Regions from separate parts of the Kitasatospora sp. NPDC093806 genome, predicted to be linked through region 2. Evidence: riboswitches for the same ligand, from Rfam matches in the RefSeq annotation. Region 2 holds a riboswitch; each other region holds the start of a gene.
The links. Region 2 has a riboswitch for cobalamin ahead of AB0N76_RS30595 (HoxN/HupN/NixA family nickel/cobalt transporter). Riboswitches for the same ligand answer to the same signal wherever they lie in the genome.
Positions count from the first base shown of each region.

Region 1: it holds a riboswitch for cobalamin, as region 2 does, so the genes downstream of both, AB0N76_RS23460 (ABC transporter substrate-binding protein) here and AB0N76_RS30595 (HoxN/HupN/NixA family nickel/cobalt transporter) in region 2, are expected to answer to the same signal.
Region 3: it holds a riboswitch for cobalamin, as region 2 does, so the genes downstream of both, AB0N76_RS27750 (hotdog domain-containing protein) here and AB0N76_RS30595 (HoxN/HupN/NixA family nickel/cobalt transporter) in region 2, are expected to answer to the same signal.
Region 4: it holds a riboswitch for cobalamin, as region 2 does, so the genes downstream of both, AB0N76_RS39490 (prenyltransferase/squalene oxidase repeat-containing protein) here and AB0N76_RS30595 (HoxN/HupN/NixA family nickel/cobalt transporter) in region 2, are expected to answer to the same signal.

Region 1 is NZ_JBFBDO010000052.1:49,159-51,880, forward strand. Features, by position in the region: gene AB0N76_RS23455 (RHS repeat-associated core domain-containing protein) at 1-1,106, shown strand, start outside; cobalamin riboswitch at 1,210-1,414, shown strand; gene AB0N76_RS23460 (ABC transporter substrate-binding protein) at 1,653-2,471, shown strand; gene AB0N76_RS23465 (iron chelate uptake ABC transporter family permease subunit) at 2,468-2,722, shown strand, end outside.
Region 2 is NZ_JBFBDO010000091.1:9,226-11,947, forward strand. Features, by position in the region: gene AB0N76_RS30585 (DNA-formamidopyrimidine glycosylase family protein) at 1-567, shown strand, start outside; gene AB0N76_RS30590 (metalloregulator ArsR/SmtB family transcription factor) at 619-1,032, opposite strand; cobalamin riboswitch at 1,101-1,309, shown strand; gene AB0N76_RS30595 (HoxN/HupN/NixA family nickel/cobalt transporter) at 1,341-2,471, shown strand; gene rpmB (50S ribosomal protein L28) at 2,660-2,722, shown strand, end outside.
Region 3 is NZ_JBFBDO010000073.1:35,540-38,261, reverse strand. Features, by position in the region: gene AB0N76_RS27755 (LLM class flavin-dependent oxidoreductase) at 1-671, shown strand, start outside; cobalamin riboswitch at 776-963, shown strand; gene AB0N76_RS27750 (hotdog domain-containing protein) at 1,260-1,685, shown strand; gene AB0N76_RS27745 (hypothetical protein) at 1,908-2,722, opposite strand, start outside.
Region 4 is NZ_JBFBDO010000232.1:10-2,731, reverse strand. Features, by position in the region: gene AB0N76_RS39495 (NAD(P)-dependent oxidoreductase) at 1-986, opposite strand, end outside; cobalamin riboswitch at 1,069-1,224, shown strand; partial or broken gene AB0N76_RS39490 (prenyltransferase/squalene oxidase repeat-containing protein) at 1,486-2,421, shown strand.

The DNA.
Region 1 (2,722 bases), on a different contig from region 2:
TCCAGGCCGCCGACCGGCACGGGACCGCCACGACCAGCATCGACGGCGCCACCCAGCAGGTCACCCGGCGCAAGCAGACCCTCTTCGGCGCACCCCGGGGCGCGCAACCCCCGCAGGGCACCGCGGCCGGCACCTGGCCGGACGACAAGGGCTTCCTCGGCAAACCGCAGGACAGCAGCGGGCTCACCCACATCGGGGCCCGCGAGTACGACCCCGCCCTCGGCCGCTTCATCAGCGTCGACCCCGTGATGGACCTGACCGATCCGCAGCAGATGAACGGCTACGCCTACGCGAACAACGCCCCGGCCACCGGCTCCGACCCGAGCGGCCTGCTGCCGGACCCGCAGTGGCAGGGACTCCTCCCCGGGATCGGGTCGGCGGTGCTCTCGGTCGCGATCGGCCTCATGGCGGTCGACCAGGACTACGAGGAGGTCAGGCGGCTCTTCGACCCGGGCTGGGATCCCGGCCACACGAAGATCAGGAAGGACGGCCCGACCCGACCGGGGAACGGCATCATCGTCGTGCGCTTCTTCATCGCGGACAGGGCCGTCGGACCCTTCGCCGGGGACGACCGGGGGTTCACCACCGACGGCGACGCGCCCTACCGGCTCGTCCTCGCCTGGGACACGGACACCGGAAAGGTGGTCATGGACTTCGCACCGACCCATCTCTTTCCGCCCACCCAGATCGAAATCGGAGCGCATGCCAAAGGCGACGGCAACGATCTGACGGACCCGAAGATGACCGACGACGGCTTCAAAACCACCATCAAGGGCCTGATCGGGTTCGTCCCGAACTGGCCTGGACTCAAAAAGTTCTCCGTCGACTATGACGTCGAACTGGGCGTGCCGAAGAACGACTGCGGCTACGACGAAGGCGTCACCGTGAAGATCGACGGCGACGACTTCCCGCACGTGGAGGCCATCCAGTACCGGGCTGCCAAGCCACCCCGGCAGATCGGGTCCGACAAGGCCTCCCGTCTGGGCATCGCCGCCACCCAGCGGTGGACCAAGCGGCTCCCCTGGGTCGACGGACGCGACTTCGAGTGGACAATCCCGAACGACTCCTGGACGACCCCGCACCGACCGAACAGCCCCGTCGACTGAGCCCCAGCGGCTCCCGTCGGCCCTCCGGCCGGTGCCGGAGGACCGACGCGCACTCGGACCCTCAAGCCCCCGGGGCATCGATCGGCACCGGCCTGACCACCTGATACCTTGCAGTGGCCATGGTGTTCGGGAAACCGGTCTGAGTCCGGTGCGGCCCTCGCCACTGTTGCCGCGGAGTGCCGCGGCCCTCGCTGACCGGCTCTGCCAGCGGTCAGGGCCACTGGGACGGCTGAACAGCCGCCCGGGAAGGTCGGCTGCGGTGCGTCGATGCGGAAGCCAGGAGACCGGCCACGGCGCGACATGTTCCACGAGGGTTTTGGAGAACACGTGCCCAGCGCTTTGCCGTACCCGTTTCGATCCATACGTTCCGCACGTCCGGTCAACATCGGCCGCGCGGTCGCGGCCGTCCTGTTCACCGGCGTGCTCGGCGCTTGCGCCGGTGCCCCCGCCCCGGTCGCGTCCGGCGGGACGACCGCAAGTGCCGCGCCGGTCAGCGTGGACAACTGCGGGACCACCGTGACCGTCGGTGCGCCGCCCGAGCGCCTGGTGACACTCAATCAGGGTGCCACCGAGCTGGCCCTGGCCCTCGGCCTGGAGTCCCGGATGGCCGGGACCGCCTATCTCGACAACGCCGTCCCGGAGCAGTGGAAGGCGGCCTACGACGCCGTTCCGGTGCTCTCCAAGCAGTACCCGACGAAGGAGAAGCTCCTCGCGGCGCGCCCCGACTTCCTGTACGCCTCCTACGCCAGCGCGTACACCGAGAAGGTCGCGGGCACCCGGGAGGAGCTGCGCGGCCAGGGCATCCCGTCGTACCTGTCCCCGTTCGGCTGCGGTGACAAGAGCAAGGTGCCGCCGACGACCTGGCAGGCGGTGTGGGGCGAACTGAACGACGTCGCCCAGGTCTTCGGCGTCCCCGAGCGGGCCGCCGCGATCCAGCGGCAGCAGGAGCAGCAGCTGGCCCGGTTCGCGGCGACGGCCGCCGGCAAGGACCTGAAGGTGCTGTGGTTCGACTCGGACACCAAGGCGCCGTTCGTCGGCTCCGGCCATGGCGGGCCTCAGCTCGTGCTCGACGCCGTGGGCGCCCGCAACGTCTTCGCGGACCTGCCCGGCGCCTGGCAGAACGTCAGCTGGGAGAAGGTCGTCGCCGCGGACCCGGACGCCATCGTGCTCGCGGACGCCGACTGGGACAGCGCCCAGTCCAAGATCGACTATCTGCAGGGCGACCCGGTGCTGAGCACGCTCACCGCCGTACGGCGCAAGGCCTTCGTGGTGGTCCCGTTCTCCGAGTCGACGCCCGGTGTGCTGCTCGCCGACGGCGCCGCCCGGGTGTCGGCGGAGCTCGGCCGACTGCGCCCGGGGTCATGACCGCCGCACCCCGCCCCACCGCAGCCGACCCCACCGCACCCCGCCCCACCGCAGCCGGCCCGACCGCACCCCGCCCCGCCGGGTGGCGGGCCGCCGGTCGGGGCCGCGCGGCGGCGGTCCTGGCCGTCGCCGCGGCCGTGCTGCTGACCACCGTGCTCCTCGGTCTGGCCGTCGGCTCCCAGCCCGAGCCGGTCCGGACGGTGGTCGACGTCGTGGCGCGCCGGCTCGGGCTGGGCGACCCGCAGGTGACG
Region 2 (2,722 bases):
CCGGAGCCGGTCGGCCTGGTCCGGCTGCGCCTGGCGAACGACGAGCACTACGCCGACCTGCGCGGCCCCAACACCTGCGCGCTGATCACCGGCGCCGAGAAGGCCGCCGTCGCCGCCCGGCTCGGCCCGGACCCGCTGCGCGCCGACGCCGACCCGGACGCCGCCTGGCGGCGGATATCGGGCAGCCGGACGACCGTCGCCGCCCTGCTGATGGACCAGAAGGTGCTGGCCGGCGTCGGCAACGTCTACCGCGCCGAGGTGCTGTTCCGGCACGGCATCGACCCGCACCGGGCCGGCCGCGACCTGCGCCGCGCGGAGTGGGACGCGATCTGGGCCGACCTCGTGGCCCTGATGCGCGAGGGCGTCGACGCGGGCCGGATCGACACCGTCCGCCCCGAACACACCCCCGAGGCGATGGGCCGCCCACCCCGCGTCGACGACCACGGCGGCGAGGTCTACGTCTACCGCCGCGCCGGGATGCCCTGCCTCGTCTGCACCACCGAAGTCCGCACCGAACCCCACGCCTCCCGGAACCTCTTCTGGTGCCCGTCCTGTCAGAAGCGATAGGGGCCGGCTGAACGAGCCGCGCCGCCGGAGTGCGCCCGCCCGGACGGGGGGTCAGCCGGCGGCGGCGGCGGTGGGGTGGGTGGGTTCGGGGTGGTCGGGGTGGTCGAGGGGGGTGTCGACGGCGCATTCGTCGAGGAGGGGGCGCAGGGACGCGTCCACGAGCCGGTAGCGCACGACACGTCCGTCCTTCTCGCCGAGCACCACGCCGGCCGTCCGCAGCAGCCGTAGGGCCTGGGAGACGGCGGGGTCGCGCATGCCGGTGGCCACCGCGAGGTCGGTGACGGCGAGGGGGCCGGCCCGGTGCAGGGCGAGCAGCAGGGCGAGGCGTCCGGGGTCGGCGAGCAGCGAGAACCGCTCGGCCCAGGAGCGGACGTGGCCGGTGTCGCCGATCGCGGCGATGGCCTCGCAGACCCGGTGGCCGTCGATGGTGCGGTGGCCCGCGCGGTCGGCCGGTACGAGATGCATACGGCCCATTCTTGCAGGCGGCGGGCTGTGATCCTGGACACCTGCGCAGGTGCGCAGCCTTGCATGGGTTCATTCACTGCCCCTACGGTGTTCCCCGCCGTGGTGCTCGGGAAGACCGGTGACGGACCCTCAGGGGTCCCAGTCCGGAGCGGCCCTCGCCACTGTGATCGGGGGGAGTCGTCCGTATCCACGACGCCACTGGGTGCCTCGCGCGCCCGGGAAGGCGGGTACGGGTGCCCCGTAAGCCAGGAGACCGGCCACGGCATCTCACGAAGTCTTTCCACGAGGTGCTGGAGCGTGATCCGAGGATGACCCTGCCCGATACCGCCGCCGTTCCGGCGGCGCCCACCGTCCTGCCCACCTTCCGCTGGCGGCGCGAGGACACCGTCCGCACGGCCGGGTTGATGGGCGTGATCCTGGCCATGCACGTGGTGGCGTTCGGCACGCTGATCTTCCTGGTCGCGCCGGAGAAGTACGAGGTCGGCACCCAGGTCTTCGGGGTGGGCCTGGGCATCACCGCCTACACCCTGGGCATGCGGCACGCCTTCGACGCCGACCACATCGCGGTGATCGACAACACCACCCGCAAGCTGATGGCCGACGGCAAGCGGCCGGTCTCGGTGGGCTTCTGGTTCGCGCTCGGCCACTCCTCGATGGTGGTCCTGATGGCCGCCCTGGTGGCGGGCGGCGCGCAGCTGGCGAGCACGCTGATGGACGACGAGTCCACCACCCACCAGTGGCTGGGCGTGGTCGGAACCTCGGCCTCCGGGGCCTTCCTGTACCTGATCGGCGCGCTCAACCTGGCGGCGCTGTTCGGCATCCTGAAGGTGTTCCGCTCGATGAAGGCCGGGAAGTACGACGAGGCCGAGCTGGAGGAGCACCTCAACTCGCGCGGTTTCCTGGCCCGGGTGCTGAACCGGGCGACCCGTTCGATCACCCGGCCCGGCCAGATGTTCCCGGTCGGCATGGTGCTCGGACTGGGCTTCGACACCGCGACCGAGGTCACGCTGATGGTGATGGCCGGCTCGGGCGCCGCCTCCGGCCTGCCCTGGTACGCGATCGTCTGCCTGCCACTGCTGTTCGCGGCCGGGATGAGCCTGTTCGACACGCTGGACGGCACCTTCATGAACTTCGCCTACCAGTGGGCGTTCTCCAACCCGGTGCGGAAGGTGTACTACAACCTGACCATCACCGGGCTGTCCATCGCGGTGGCGTTCATCATCGGGACCATCGAGCTGGTCGGGGTGCTGCACGAGAAGTTCGACCTCACCGACCCGGTGAGCGGCTGGATCGCGGAGATCTCGCTGGACAACGTCGGCTACGCGATCGTCGGCCTGTTCGTGGTGGTCTGGGCGGCCGCCATCGCCTACTGGCGGCTGGCCGGGGTGGAGCAGAAGTGGGCCCCGAAGCCGGTCGGACCGGCGGCCGACCCCGAGTAGCAGGCAAGGGCCCCACGTCACGCCCGCCGGAATCCCTCGGATTCCGGCGGGCGTCGCGTTTTCCCGGCCCGGGGGGCGGCCCCGGGCCGGGAGGTGGGCCGGGAAAACGTACCCGGAAATGGGAATCGTTTTCATCTGGTGTAACGTGAGCTCCGTCCTGCCCGTTCCCGCACGACCGTGGAGCCCCCATGTCCGCCCACTGCCAGCTCACCGGCCGCCGGCCCGGCTTCGGCAATGCGATCTCCCACTCG
Region 3 (2,722 bases), on a different contig from region 2:
CCGCCACCCCGTTCGGGGTCAAGCTGGCGGGCCGGCTCGGCATCAGCGTGCTCTCCCACGCCGCGCCGCCGTGGGGCGCGGTCCGGGCCGGCCTGAGCCTGGGCCTCGAACGGCTCGCGGACCAGTGGCGCCACCACGAGGAGGCCGCCGCCGAGGCGGGCCGCCAGGTGTCCCGGGACGACTGGCGCCTGGTCGTCCCCGTGCACGTGGCGCCCACCTCGGAGGAGGCGCTGGACGACATCCGCGAGGGGTGGCTGCGCCAGCGCAACGAGCTCTGGATCGACACCTTCGCCATCCCGATGTCGCGCAACCCGCAGAGCGGGGCCAAGGCCTTCGAGGCCACCGTGGCGGCCAACGGCATCATCGCCGGTGACGTCGAGCACGTGGTCGGCGCGATCACCAAGCTGCAGGAGATCACCGGCGGGTTCGGGACCCTGCTCATCTCCTGCCAGGACTGGGCGTCGCGGGAGGCCCAGCGGCGCAGCCTCGACCTGTTCGCGCGCTTCGTGGTGCCCCGCTTCCGGGGTACGGCCGACCGCCTGCGCGCCTCCAACGACTGGGCGGCCGCCAACCGCACCGCGATGCAGGAGGCCGGCTTCGCGGCCCGGACCAAGGCGATGGCGGAGCACGGCGGGACCGAGACCGACGGCGACGCCGCGGCCCGCGCCTGAGCACTCCGCTGCCCGACCGGGGCCGTCGCACCCGCGGTGCGACGGCCCCGGTGCCGGTTGGTGATCATGGGGCCGGGCGGTGGCCGTAGAGTGGTGCGCGCAGCTGGTTCGCCCTGTCCGCCAGGCAGGCGCGTCGCAAGAGGGAACCCGGTGGGAGTCCGGGACTGCCCCGCAGCGGTGAGCGGGAACGACCGCCGTCAGACGCACTGGGCCCGGCCGGGCCCGGGAAGCGACGGCCACTAGGTGTCCGCCCTTTCACGGGTGGCGTGCCCGCGAGTCCGAAGACCTGCCACTGCCCGGGGACCGCAGCGGTCCCCGGTCTCACCGTGACCCCGAGGGCGGGCCGACGGCGTGGCAGGGGGCGCATCCGTGTGCCCGTCCGCTCCGCACGCACGCCTCGCTCCGGGTCCGCGAACTCGCGAAGGAGAGTTCCGTGAAGCAGACCGGTCAGCGCGGATCCCGCACCGCCGGCACCACCACCGGGGAGGTGACGGCCCGATGACGGCGCCCTCGGTTCCCTCCGTTCCGCCGGTTCCGCCGGTCCCGTCGGCCGACCCGGCCCCGTCCCGGACGCCGGGGGACTCGGCCGTGACCCTCGCGCACATCATGAGCGAGCACGACACCAACCTCTACGGGACGGTGCACGGCGGCGTGGTGATGAAGCTGATCGACGACGCCGCGGCCGCCGCCGCGGGCCGCCACGCCGGGGTGCCCGCGGTGACGGTGTCGGTCGAGGAGATGACCTTCCTCGCCCCGGTCCGGGCCGGGGACCTACTCACCGTCCGCGCCCGGGTGGACCACGCCGGGCGCACCTCGATGGACGTCTCGGTGGTGGTCACGGCGGAACGGTGGAACCTCACCGGACCGGTCACCCGGGTGGCGACGGCGCAGCTGGTGTTCGTCGCCGTCGACGCCGACGGGCAGCCGCACCGGGTACCCGCCCTGGTCCCGGAGACCCCCGCCGACCAGCGGCGCGAGCGCCTCTCCAGGGAACGCCGCGCCCGGCGGTCCTGACCGCCGCGACCCACGCGGGTCCGCGCGCCGCCCCGGCGCCCGGACCCGCACGGGCCCGCACCCGGACCCGCGCCCCTGACCCGCACCCGCGCCCGCACCCCAGGCTCGCGCCTGCGCCCGCGCCCGGACCCGCGCCCGGACCCGCGCCCGGTACCCGGAGCCGTGCTCGCGCCTGGACCCGCGCCCTCACCCACGCCCGCACCCGGCGTCAGGCTGTGACGGTCAGTCGACGCGCAGGGTGAACTGGGCGGTGTGCAGCTGTCCGGCGGTCTGGAACTGGAGGAAGACCCGCCAGTCGCCCGGCGCGGGGAGCAGGGCCTGGAAGGTCAGGGTGGGTCCGCCGTGGTCGCCGTCGACCCGGTCCGCCGGGTGGAGGTGGGCCAGCGCCTGGTCGCCCGCGTGGAACGCGGTGAGGTGGGCGTAACTGTCCAGGTAGGGCTGGATATCGTCGACCGGTCGGCCGTCCCGGCTGACGGTGGCGACCAACTGGTGGGCGCCGGCCATCGGCCGGGCGTGCAGGGTGACGGTGTAGCCGTCGACGGTGGCGCTCTCCTCCGGGGCGGGCAGCGGCACCGCGGCGGCCTCGCCGGGCACCGTCACGGTGCGGCTGAGCACGAGCTCCGCGGCGTGCGGGCCGGTGTCCGGGACGAAGTCGGCGTACAGCCGCCAGGTGCCCGGGGCGAGGGCGGCCAGATCGGCGGTCCAGGTGCCGTCGGCGGCCATGTCGGGGTGCAGGTGCTGGAAGCCGGTGAGGTCGCCGCGGATCGCGTAGAAGTGCAGCTTCTTGGTCTGGTGGACGGCGAAGCCGGTGACGGGCGAGCCGTCCGGGCCGGTGACGGTGAAGCGCAGGGCGGTCGGCCGCTGGGCCGGCAGCCGGGAGGTCGCGATGTCCAGCCGGTAGCCGTCCTGCTCGGCGGCGAGGCCCCGGGTGGGTCCGGCGGCGGCGCCCGCCGGATGCGCCATGCCTGGCATCCCGGGCATCCCGTCCGTCCCGTCCGTACTTGCGCCGGCGGCCCCGGCGGAACCGGCGGGGGCCG
Region 4 (2,722 bases), on a different contig from region 2:
ATCCCGGCGATGTGCGGGGTGAGCAGCGCGTTCGGCAGCCCGAAGAGCGGGGAGGCGAACGCGGCGTGCTCGTGCTCGAAGGTGTCCACGGCGGCCGCCGCGAGCGGGTGCGCGGGGTCGCGCAGCGCGTCGGCGAGTGCCCGCTCGTCGACGATCCCGCCCCGGGCGGTGTTCAGCAGGACCGATCCCGGCCGCATCAGCGCCAGTTCGGCCCGGCCGATCAGCCCCCGGGTCCGCGCGGTGAGCGGCACGTGCAGCGAGACCACGTCGCTGCCCGCCAGCAGCTCGCCGAGCGAACCGGCGGGTTGCACCGGGCGCTCCACCGGGCTCTCCACCGGGTGCCGGGAGAGGGCCCGGACGGCCATGCCCAGCGCGCCCGCCCGGGCGGCCAGCGCCCGCCCGACCCGGCCCAGGCCGACGATGCCCAGGGTGAGGTCCGACAGCTCCGCCGCCGGGGCCGCAGGCGGCTGCCAACGTCCCCGGTGCGCCGCCTCGTTGGAGGCCGGCAGGTGCCGGGTCAGGGCGAGCAGCTGGGCCAGCGCGAACTCGGCGACCGCGTTCGCGTTGGAGCCCGGGGTGTGGGTGACCGCGACCCCGTACCGGGCGGCCGCCGGGAGCTCGACGTGGTCGGTGCCCGACCCGGCCCGCCCCACCACCCGCAGCCGGTTGCCGAGGGCCGCATCCGTCGCCGCCGCCAGGAACGCGGCGCGCAGCGGCACCCCGCCCCGGGACTTGACCGCGTGGTAGCCGACCCCGCCCCGGACGGTCTCGGCGATCAGCGCGGACTCGTCGAAGGCGTCGAAGTCGGTGAACTCCACCCGCCCGGCCTCCACCTGCCCGGCCCAGTCGGCCCGCGCCGCGTCAGGGTCGGCGACCCGCCGGAGGTTCAGCGTGACGGCCAGCCCGTGACCGAGCAGCCGCTCCAGCTCCCGCCCGAGCAGCGCCCCCGGCGCCGCGTCCAACAGCAGGACCCGGTCCTCGCCCATCGCGGTCCCCCCTTTCGTTCGCAGGGACCCTATCCGGGTACCCCGGGGCCCGGCCCTGCCGGGGAGCCGACCTGACGGTCCGTTGACTCGCCCCGGGTGGTGTGGTCTGATGAGACGATTTTTGCTCCTCGGCAGTCAGGGGAAGCCGGTCCGATTCCGGCGCTGACCCGCAACCGTAGATCCGCCCCCGGCCGGGGATGGGTGAGCCGGAATGCCTGCGCCGAGAGCTCGTTGTGTCACAAGCACTTGCGTCGTCGCGGACTACGACGTGGTCGGGACGGTCCCCGCACGGGGTGCCGTCCGCTGCGCCGTGGTGCCCGCCGACCGATCGGGGGAATCACCGGTGAGAGTCAGCAGCAGCCGCACCCGCGAGGAGCGGCGAGGTCGGGGGAGCGGGCGGCCGGCGTACCGGCTCGCCGTCGGCGCCGTGGCGGCGGCCGTGGGCGGCACGGTCCTGCTGGGACACCCCGGCAACGCCGCCGCCGACCCCGCACGCACGCCCGACCTGGCCAGGGGCAGCGCCTACCTGACCGCCCCGGCCCGGCTCGTCGACGGCCACTACTACGAGGCGTTCCCGGACTTCGCCGACTTCGGCCTCACCATCGACGGCGCCTACGCGCTCGCGGCCACCGGCACCGACGACGCGGCGCTGCGCCGGATCGTCGACTTCCTCGACGGGCAGGGCAAGGACGCGGGCGAGCGCACCGTCAACGACTGGACCGGCATCGGTACCCAGGACGCCGGCGGCGGGTCCATCGGCAAGGAGGCGCTGCTCGCCGAGATCGTCGGCCGGGACCCGCGCGCCTTCGGCGGCCGGGACCTGATCGCGGCCCTCGCGGCTGCGGTCTGCGCCCGGGCCGAGGAGGCCACCGGCTGTGCGGCGCCGGGCAACTACACCTACGCCACCTCGGTCTTCTCCCAGGCGCTCGGCATCCTGGCCCAGCTGCGGGCCGGGGACACCGGACCGGCCGCCGCGCCGATCGCCTACCTGCGGAGCCTCCAGCACGCCGACGGCTCCTGGCCCAGCCTGATCCCCGCCACCGGCGACTCCGACGTGGACAGCACCGCGATGGCGGCGATGGCGCTCGCCCTGGTGCCCGGTGCCGAGGCCGCCGCCGCGGTGGACCGGGCGCTCGGCTGGCTGGCCGGGCGGCAGCAGGGCGACGGCGGCTTCCCCGGGGCGGCGGGCAACTCCACCAACTCGGCCGCGCTCGCCGTCCAGGGGCTGAGCCTGCGTCCGGCCGTCCACGCGGACCGGATCGCCAAGGCGCTCGACTTCCTGGCCGGGCAGCAGAACGCGGACGGCGGCTTCAACGTCGCGACGGCCGGTCAGCGCGGGTCGGACGTCCGGGCCTCCACCCAGGCGCTGGGCGGGGCGACCGGGATCCCCTTCGGCACCCTCCGGCGGGACCTGACGAGCGGGCCGACGCCGACGGGTACCCCGACCGCGACTCCGACTGCGACGGCTACTCCGACGGGCACGCCGACGTCGACCGCGACCCCGACCGGGACGGGGACACCGACCGGGACGCCCACCGGTAGCGGGACGCCCACCGGCACCCCGACGGGCACCCCGACGGGCACCGCGACGCCGACCGGCTCGCCCTCGCCGACCGCCGCGCCGACCGGCACCACCACCGCGACCGCGACCGCCACCGCCACCGACCGCGCCTCGACCACGGCGACCACCATCCCGGCGACCGGGCCGACGTCCACCGGCACCCCGCCGGCGGTCC